2 regions of the Caballeronia sp. LZ024 genome follow, and region 1 is predicted to be linked to the other one. Evidence: riboswitches for the same ligand, from Rfam matches in the RefSeq annotation. Region 1 holds a riboswitch; the other holds the start of a gene.
The links. A riboswitch is a leader RNA that binds a small molecule or an ion and turns the genes downstream of it on or off. The one in region 1 is predicted to bind cobalamin.
Positions count from the first base shown of each region.

Region 2: it holds a riboswitch for cobalamin, as region 1 does, so the genes downstream of both, QCE48_RS03250 (TonB-dependent receptor domain-containing protein) here and cobG (precorrin-3B synthase) in region 1, are expected to answer to the same signal.

Region 1 is NZ_JARUXL010000004.1:687,687-692,059, forward strand. Features, by position in the region: gene cbiE (precorrin-6y C5,15-methyltransferase (decarboxylating) subunit CbiE) at 1-877, opposite strand, end outside; cobalamin riboswitch at 960-1,137, shown strand; gene cobG (precorrin-3B synthase) at 1,265-2,500, shown strand; gene QCE48_RS25325 (precorrin-8X methylmutase) at 2,493-3,119, shown strand; gene QCE48_RS25330 (precorrin-2 C(20)-methyltransferase) at 3,116-3,844, shown strand; gene cobJ (precorrin-3B C(17)-methyltransferase) at 3,832-4,373, shown strand, end outside.
Region 2 is NZ_JARUXL010000001.1:665,020-669,392, reverse strand. Features, by position in the region: gene QCE48_RS03250 (TonB-dependent receptor domain-containing protein) at 1-1,594, opposite strand, end outside; cobalamin riboswitch at 1,685-1,980, opposite strand; gene QCE48_RS03245 (ATPase) at 2,200-2,589, shown strand; gene QCE48_RS03240 (cell division protein ZapA) at 2,586-2,900, shown strand; RNA gene ssrS (6S RNA) at 3,015-3,196, shown strand; gene QCE48_RS03230 (EVE domain-containing protein) at 3,287-3,745, shown strand; gene QCE48_RS03225 (SIMPL domain-containing protein) at 3,828-4,373, shown strand, end outside.

The DNA of each region.
Region 1 (4,373 bases):
CGCGATTGTGTTCGATCAGGCGCTGCCGTGCGCGATCCGCTTCGATCGCGATCGCGCGGCAGGACGGATGTGCGCGCATCCATTCGATACCGATCGAGCCGCAGCCCGCGCCGACGTCCCACAGCAGTTCGCCCGCGCGCGGCGCGAGCCGCGCGAGCGTGATCGCGCGGACATCGCGCTTGGTGAGCTGGCCGTCGTGGCGAAAAGCGTCGTCGGGAAGACCGGGGGTGAGCGGCAGGCCCGCGCCGTCGGCGTTCGCGCGGCATTCGACGGCCACCAGATTCAGCGCGGCGACGCTCGCGTGCGTCCAGTCGTCGGCACGGGCGTCGATGCGCCGCTCGTTCGCGCCGCCGAGATGCTCGAAGACGCTCATGCGGCTCGCGCCGAATCCGCGCGCGGCGAGCCACGCGGCGATCGCGGCCGGCGACGCGCCGTCGCTGCTCAAGACGAAGAGGCGCGCGCCGCGATCGAGCGATGCGTTGAGCGACGCGAGCGGCCGGCCGACGAGCGACACGCTCGCCACGTCCTGCAACGGCCACTGCAACCGCGCCGCCGCGAGCGACAGCGACGACGGCGCGGGCAACACACGCCACGCGTTCGCGTCGAGATGCCGCGCGAGCGTCCCGCCGACGCCGAACAGCATCGGATCGCCGCTCGCGAGCACGACGACCGGCCGGCTCGTTTCATGCAGCAGCGGTTCGACGGAAAACGGCTTCGGCCACGCCACGCGCCGCGCCCGCAGGCGCGCGGGCAGGAGCGCGAGATGCCGCTCGCCGCCGTAGACCGCGACGGCCGCGAGCAACGCGCGACGCGCATCGCGCCCGAGTCCGGCCCAGCCGTCTTCTCCGATTCCCACCACGGTCAGCCAGGGTGACATCCGCCGATCCTCGATTCCGGTTCTTTCATGTTTGACGCGCGCACGCAAGGGCGCGAGAAGCTTGGCGGGCGCTGAAAGCGGGCATAATACCCGCTTAGTCGGTGCCCGTTCGGGCCTAACAGGGAACACAGTGAAACTGTGGCTGCCCCCGCAATTGTACGCAGCGAGTCCGCGCTCCACTGCCACTGGTTTATACCGGGAAGGCCGGCGCGGATGGCGACCTGCCAGCCAAGAGACCTGCCGACACAGTGCTCGCGAGACGCCGATCGGGCGGGGTGTACCGATCCAGCCGTGACCGCGCGAGTCCACACGGGTTACGCTTTGACCACACATTCACACGCACCTGCGGCACCGCGAGCGTCGGCTTGTCCGGGGCTCGCGCGCATCGTGCCCGCGCGCGACGGCGGCCTGTGCCGCATTCGCCTGATGGGCGGCGAGCTGACTTCGGCGGCGGCGCACGTCGTCGCCGATGCCGCCGCGCGCCACGGTTCCGGCGTCATCGAAGCGACCAATCGCGCGAACCTGCAACTGCGCGGCATCCGCGACGACGCGCACGAAGCGCTCGTCGCGATGCTGCTCGATGCCGGTCTCGGCCCGGCGACACCCGGCGCCGACGACATCCGCAACCTGCTGCTGAGCCCCATCGCCGGCAACGAAACGCGCACGCTCGCCGAACAGATCGTCGCGGAGATGCAGCGCGACGTGCGGCTCCATGCGCTCTCGCCGAAGTTCGCGTTGCTGCTCGATGGCGGCGAGCGGCTCGCGATGCTCGATCATCCGCACGACATCTGGCTCGCGGCAATGGACGACGGCGCGCGTTTCGCATTCGGGCTTGCGGGGTGTCCGCCAGTCGCGCCCGACGATGCGCCCGCCATCGGCTCGGTCGAACGATCGCAGGCGGTGCCGCTCGTGCTCGCGCTGCTGCACGCGTTCCTCGGCCTCGCCGCGCCCGAGCAGGCGCGCATGCGCGATCTGCTCGACGCGGATTCCGTCGAACGCGTTCTGGCTGCGCTCGACGTTCCCTTCATGCGCGACGCGCGCGCGTGGCGCCGTGCTCCCGCCGATCCGGCGTTGCGCTTAGGCGCCCATGCGCAAGCCGGGCACGACGCGACGCACGTAGGCGCGCAACTGCCGCTCGGACGGCTGTCCGTAGCGTCGCTGCGTGCGCTCGCGGAACTCGCCGAAACCCACGGTTCATCCATCCTGCGCATGACGCCGTGGCAAAGCGTGCTGCTGCCCGGCGTCGAAGCGGCGCACGCGCCGTTTGTCCTCGACACGATGCGCGCGCTCGGCTTCGCCACTTCGCCTGACGCGCCGCTCGCGCGCGTGATCGCGTGCGCGGGTTCGCCGGGCTGCGCGCGCAGTCCCGCCGACACCAAAGCCGACGCGCTGCGCCTCGCCGACCGCCTGCCGCCGGGCACGGGCGAAGTCCATCTGAGCGGCTGCGCGCGTTCGTGCGCGGCGGCGCGGCCCATCGCGACGACGCTCGTCGCCGTGTCGCCCGGCCGCTACGACCTTTTTCAGCACGCAGCGCAATCGAACACGGACGCGCGCTGCATCGCCCGCAACATCACGATCGAAGAGGCGGCCGCCTGGCTCGCCCGGAGCACTGCCGATGCTTGATTACATTCGCGATGGACAGGAAATCTATCGCCAGTCGTTCGCGACGATCCGCGCCGAAGCGAATCTCGCCGCCATTCCGGCCGACCTCGAAAAGCTCGCGGTGCGCGTGATTCACGCGTGCGGCATGGTCGACGCCATCGACGACCTGCGTTTTTCGCCGGGCGCGGGCGCGGCGGGCCGCGAAGCGCTCGCGGCCGGCGCGCCGATTCTCTGCGACGCGCGCATGGTCGCCGAAGGCATCACGCGCGCGCGGCTGCCGGCGAACAACCGCGTGATCTGCACGCTCGCCGACGCGTCCGTGCCCGAACGCGCCCGCGCGCTCGGCAACACGCGCTCGGCGGCAGCCGTCGAACTGTGGCTGCCGGATCTGGCGGGCAGCGTCGTCGCGATCGGCAATGCGCCGACCGCCCTCTTTCACCTGCTCGACCTGATCGATGCGGGCGCGCCCAAGCCCGCGCTGATTCTCGGCTTTCCGGTCGGTTTCATCGGCGCGGCGGAGTCGAAGGCGATGCTCGCCGCCGACAGCCGTGGCGTGCCGTTCGTCGCGTTGCAGGGACGGCGCGGCGGCAGCGCGATGGCCGCGGCCGCCGTCAACGCGCTCGCCACGGAGGCCGAATGATGAGCGGGCGTCTCTATGGTCTCGGCGTCGGTCCGGGCGATCCGGAACTCATCACGGTGAAGGCGCTGCGCCTCCTGAAAGCTGCGCCGGTGGTCGCGTACTTCGTCGCGAAGGGCAAGAAGGGCAACGCGTTCGGCATCATCGAGGCCCATCTCGACGACGCACAGACGCGCCTGCCGCTCGTGTATCCGGTGACGACAGAAGCGCTCGAACCGCCGCTTTGCTACGAGACGATCATCAGCGCGTTCTACGACGAATCGGCGCTCGCGATTGCCGATCATCTCGAAGCGGGACGCGACGTCGCGGTGATCTGCGAAGGCGATCCGTTCTTCTACGGCTCGTACATGTACCTGCACGACCGGCTCGCGGAGCGCTTTCACGCGCATGTCGTGCCGGGCGTGTGTTCGATGCTCGGCGGCGTGGCCGTGCTCGGCGCGCCGCTCGTGTATCGCAACCAGAGCTTGGCGGTGCTCTCGGGCGTGCTGCCCGAGGACGAACTGCGGCGCCGTCTCGGAGCCGCCGATGCCGCGGTCGTCATGAAGCTCGGCCGCAACTTCGAGAAAGTGCGGCGCGTCCTGGTCGAACTCGGGCTCGCGGAACGGGCGCTGTATGTGGAACGCGCGACGATGGCGAATCAGCGCATCGTGCCGCTCGATGAAGTCGATCCGATGGCGTCGCCGTATTTCTCGCTGCTGGTCGTGCCGGGGGAAAAATGGCAGGCTTGAACCGGGACGTGGCGATTGTCGCGATCGTCGTGCTTGGCCCGGGTGCGCTCGATACCGCACGTCGCATCCAGTCGGCTTATTCCGGCGCGAAGGTACACGGACTCGCGCGCCGCGTCGTTGAAGCCGATGTCGCTTTCACGGAACTCGGCGCGCATTTGCGCGCGCTGTATGCGGCCGGCACGCCGATCGTCGCGTTGTGCTCGGCGGGCATCGTGATCCGCGCGATCGCGCCGTGTCTCGCGAACAAGGGCGCCGAGCCGCCGGTGCTCGCGGTGGCCGAGGATGGCAGCGCGGTCGTGCCGCTCGTCGGCGGGCTGTCCGGCGTGAACGTCATGGCACGCGAGATCGCCAGGGCGCTCGACACCGCGCCCGCGATCACGACGAGCGGCGAATTACGCTTCGGCACGTGCCTGCTGAATCCGCCGGAAGGCTACGTCCTCGCCGATATCGAGCACGGCAAGCGCTTCGTGTCCGACCTGCTCGCGGGCGCTCCGATGCGCATCGAAGGCGCCGCGCCCTGGCTCGACGA
Region 2 (4,373 bases), on a different contig from region 1:
TGAGTTCCTCGTGATTCGTCTCGTCGACGGGATTTTGCAGCGTGAAGCTCGCGCGCACGTCGGTGGCGCCGACCTGCCCCGCCCACGATCCCTCGATGCCCTGCACCTTCGCGCGCCCCACGTTCTGCGCGATATAGAAGCCGCTGCCATCGGCGACATAATCGATCAGGTTCGAATAGCGCGTCTGGAACGCGGTGAGACGCAGCACGCCAAGCGCCGACGACGCGTACTGCAACGCCGCTTCCACCGAATGACTGCGCTCGGGCTGGATCGACGGATTGCCAGAGAACGGATAGTACAGATCGTCGAAGCTCGGGGCGCGAAACGATGCGGCGTAGCTTGCGCTCGCCTTCCAGTGCGCGTCGAAGTTGTAGCCATAGCCGAGATAGTAGCTGTTCGCGCCGCCGAAATCGGAGTACTGGTCGCGCCGCAGGTTCGCCTGGAACTGGCTCGCGCCGATGCGCCCCACATAACCCGCGAACACCGAGTTCACATGACGGTCGGGCGCGTCGAGCTGATCGGAATCGAGCGTCTGGTCCGTGTGCTCGTAGCCGAAGAGCAGCTTGTGACCGGCCGCGAGCCGCACGTCGTTCTGCCACAGGTACTGCCGGTTCTCCGAGTTGAAGCGGTTCGTATAGACGCCGTTCTGTTCGATGTTCGCGCGGTCCTGACCCTGCGCGATCGTGAAGTGCGTCGTCCAGCGGTCGGTCAGCCGGCCGTTCGCAAAAACGGACGCCGAGCGCACGCGGTCGTGCGATTCGTTGAGATCGGACGGGCGGCCGTAGGCGTCGTCAAAACTGTTGATGCCGTTCGACTGCAAGAATCGTACGCCGCCGTCCCACTTATCCGTGAACGCATGGCGCAGCGTCGCGGCGACGCTTTCGTTCAGATAGCCGTTCGCGTTCGGGTTCGCGCCCGGTGCGAGCGCCGGATCGATCGACGAGAAGCTGTCGGTCTTTTCGCGTGAGACGGTGAAGTCGAAGGTCGTGCGGCCATCGCGGTCGAGCGCGCCGTTCACGCCGAATTGCTGGCGCTGCGTGTGATAGCTGCCGTACTCCGCTTCGACGTTCACGCGCGGCGGATGAGCGCCGCCCTCTTTCGTGAAGACCTGCACGACGCCGCCGATCGCGCCCGATCCGTACAGCGCGGACACGTTGCCGTTCACCACTTCGATGTGGTCGATTTCGTCGAGCATCAGTTGCGAGAGCTGTGCGGCGCCGAGTCCCGCCGACTCGACGCGCACGCCGTCGATCAAGACGAGCGACTGCGACGACGCGGCGCCGCGCACGTAAAGGCCCGAGGTCGCGCCCGGCCCGCCGTTGCGCGTGATCTGCACGCCGGGGGCGAGGGCCAGCAGACCGAGCGCATCGGAGGCGTTGGTATCGGCGATGTCCTGCGCGTCGAAGAGCGAGGTCTGCGCGATCGTGTCGGCGAGCGGCTCGCTTGCGCGCGTCGCGGTCACGACGACGGGCGCGAGCGTCGTCGTCCCTGCATGGCCGTCGGCCGGATCGATGGATTGCGCGGACGAAGCGAACGGCATGCCACAGGCGACGAGCAGCACCGGACGCGCCGCGCGGGCGAAGATTGAAGACATGTGTGAAGCGTTTCCTGTCGATGACGAGCGCGGCCCGCTCCCCGCGGGCTTCATGCGCGTATCGGCACGGCGCGCGGAACAAGGCAAAGCGCGACGCACCCGACTCCTGGCCGGTATCCGGGCTGGCGACAGCATCGTCCCGCCTTCCCGCGCGTTGGCGCAGTGGCATTTAACGTTTGCCTCGGCCGCCTGTTTCAAGTGACGAAAAATGCGGGCAAAAACACGGGCAAAACGTATCGGGGACGACTTGCAACTTGCGTTGCGGTCGCTTACCGTTGCGGGGGCAGCACAGGTTGGCTCGTCCTTGCCGGACTTCGCTCCCTGTTTCCCGTTTGACTGCGTCCGCTTCGAAGGCGAACGCGAGCACCAAAAGTGCGGCAAGTTTAGGAGCCACGCCCGCGAGCGTCAAGAAAGCGGCGCGGATGCAAGAGGTCGGCGCGCGCTGCGATTGACGCGACGCAACGACCCGCTCTATCCACACACGTATTGCGCTGAAGAAATGCGTTTTTGCGCATGAAGGCGTGCTGTTACGTCTCGAAACGAGACATTTATCGGAAGCTCGGTTGAACCGCGCTAAAATGCGAGGTCTTTAGAGGACGCAGCACATGCTCAACGAACTCGAATCACTTTCACAGAACATCGGCCGGCTGATCAAGATCAGCGAGCGCCATCATCAGGCCCACCGCGCACTCGAAGAACAACTCGACCAGGTGCGTGCCGACTTCGCCGCCGTGCAGGTCGAACTCGCGCAGGTGCGCGAAGAGCGCGACACGCTGCAGGCGGAACGCGACGGACTCTCGGCGAAGATCGACGACGCGCAGGTGCGCCTGAACGCCATCCTCGAAAAACTGCCGCGCGCGAAAGCCGCGCCCGAGCCCGACAATCAAATGGATCTCCTTGGCCCCGATGCGTCGGCCGATTCTTCGTCTGATGCGCCCGAACACGCGCACGCCGGCGAGATGAACGGTGAACACAGCCACGGAGAAAAAGCATGAGCACCAAACAGATCGAAGTCTCCATTCTCGGCCAGCAATACCGTCTCGCGTGCTCGGCCGAAACCGAAGACGCACTGCGCGAAGCCGTGGCCCGCGTCGATGCAGAGATGAACAAGGTGCGCAATGCAAGCAGCGTGCGCGGCACGGACCGCATCGCGGTGATGGCGGCGCTCTCGCTGGCGTCGGAATTGCTTAAGCTGCAGAACAGCGTGCGTCATGGCGAGGCCTTCCCCGCCGAAGAAATCCGCCACACGGTGCACCGGATGAACGAGCAACTGGGCGCCGTCATCGCGCAATATGAAGCGCAGTGAGCACGGTCTCGCGACGAGCATGCTCATCACATGGCCGCCAGCGTGACAAGCGTTCTTAAATCGCGAAAGCTTAAAGTCGTTGCTGCATCCGACTGGCGATTGGTGTAGAGTTAGTACTCCCTGCCTGGTTCGCCAAGGTCATATATTCCTTGAACCAATGCCATTGTGCACGGTTGCGGAAATTTGTAGCACGGGCGCGCGCGTCACTCTGTCTGATGTACCCGAAGTGCTGCTTACTGCGACCAATCTTGAACCCCGGTTCAGGATGCCGGCCTAGCGGCTGAGGCGGGGACCTTATCTGAAACGGCATCGGTTTTTCCGATGCCGTTTTTCTTTGGCTGCCCGGTTGGCAGGCTGCTCAACACGCTCTCACATTCACATCGATCATGCGTTACTGGCTGATGAAGTCCGAACCGGACGAAGCGAGCATCGATCATCTCGCGCACGCGCCGAAGAAAACCCTGCCGTGGACCGGCGTGCGCAACTATCAGGCGCGCAACTTCATGCGCGACGCGATGCAGGTCGGCGACCGCGTGCTCTTCTATCATTCGAGCTGCCCGCAGCCCGGCATCGCGGGTCTCGCGGAGGTCGTCTCGACGGCGTATCCCGATCCCACGCAGTTCGATCCGAAGAGTTCCTACTACGATCCGAAGTCGACGCAGGAAACGCCGCGGTGGCTTCTCGTCGATGTGCGCTTCGTGAAGAAGACGCCGCTCGTCGCGCTCGCGACGCTGCGCGAACACAAGGAACTCGCCGACATGCAAGTGCTCGCGAGAGGCAATCGTCTCTCCATCACGCCCGTGACCGAAGCGCAATGGCGCTTCATCACCGAGCATCTCGTCTAAACGCGCGCAGGAACTTCGCGCGCTCGCGAGCCGCCTAAGTGACGTCGCAAATCAAGCGATTCCACACTCCCGGAGTTCCACGATGATCAAAAACAAAACCGCGTTCGCGCTCGCGGCCGCCGCCATTTCGAGCGCGGCGCTCACGATGTCGGCGACGGTCGCCGCGCAAACCGTGCTCACGCAGCCACAGCCTTCGGGCGTGCTGTCGCTGTCGGCGCAGGCGAGCACCGAAGTGCCGCAGGACACCGTCAACATCACGCTCTTCTACGAACAGGAAGCGCAGGACGCATCGTCGCTCACGACCACGCTCAACCAGCGCGCCGACGCTGCGTTGCGCACCGCAAAGGGCGTCGAGGGCGTGACGGCGCGTAGCGGCTCGTTCACCGTGTTCCCGTCGACCGATCGCGACGGCCGCATTTCCGCCTGGCGCGGCCGCACCGAAGTCGTACTGGAATCGCATGATTTCGCGGCGGCATCGAAGCTCGCGGGCAAGATGAGTTCGTCGATGCAGGTCGGCAATGTCGCGTTCTCGCTGTCGCCGCAGGCCCAGCGCGCGGCCGCGCAAAAGCTCTCGACGCAGGCGATCGACTCGTTTCGCCAGCAGGCGCAGGCCTCGGCGCAGGCGTTC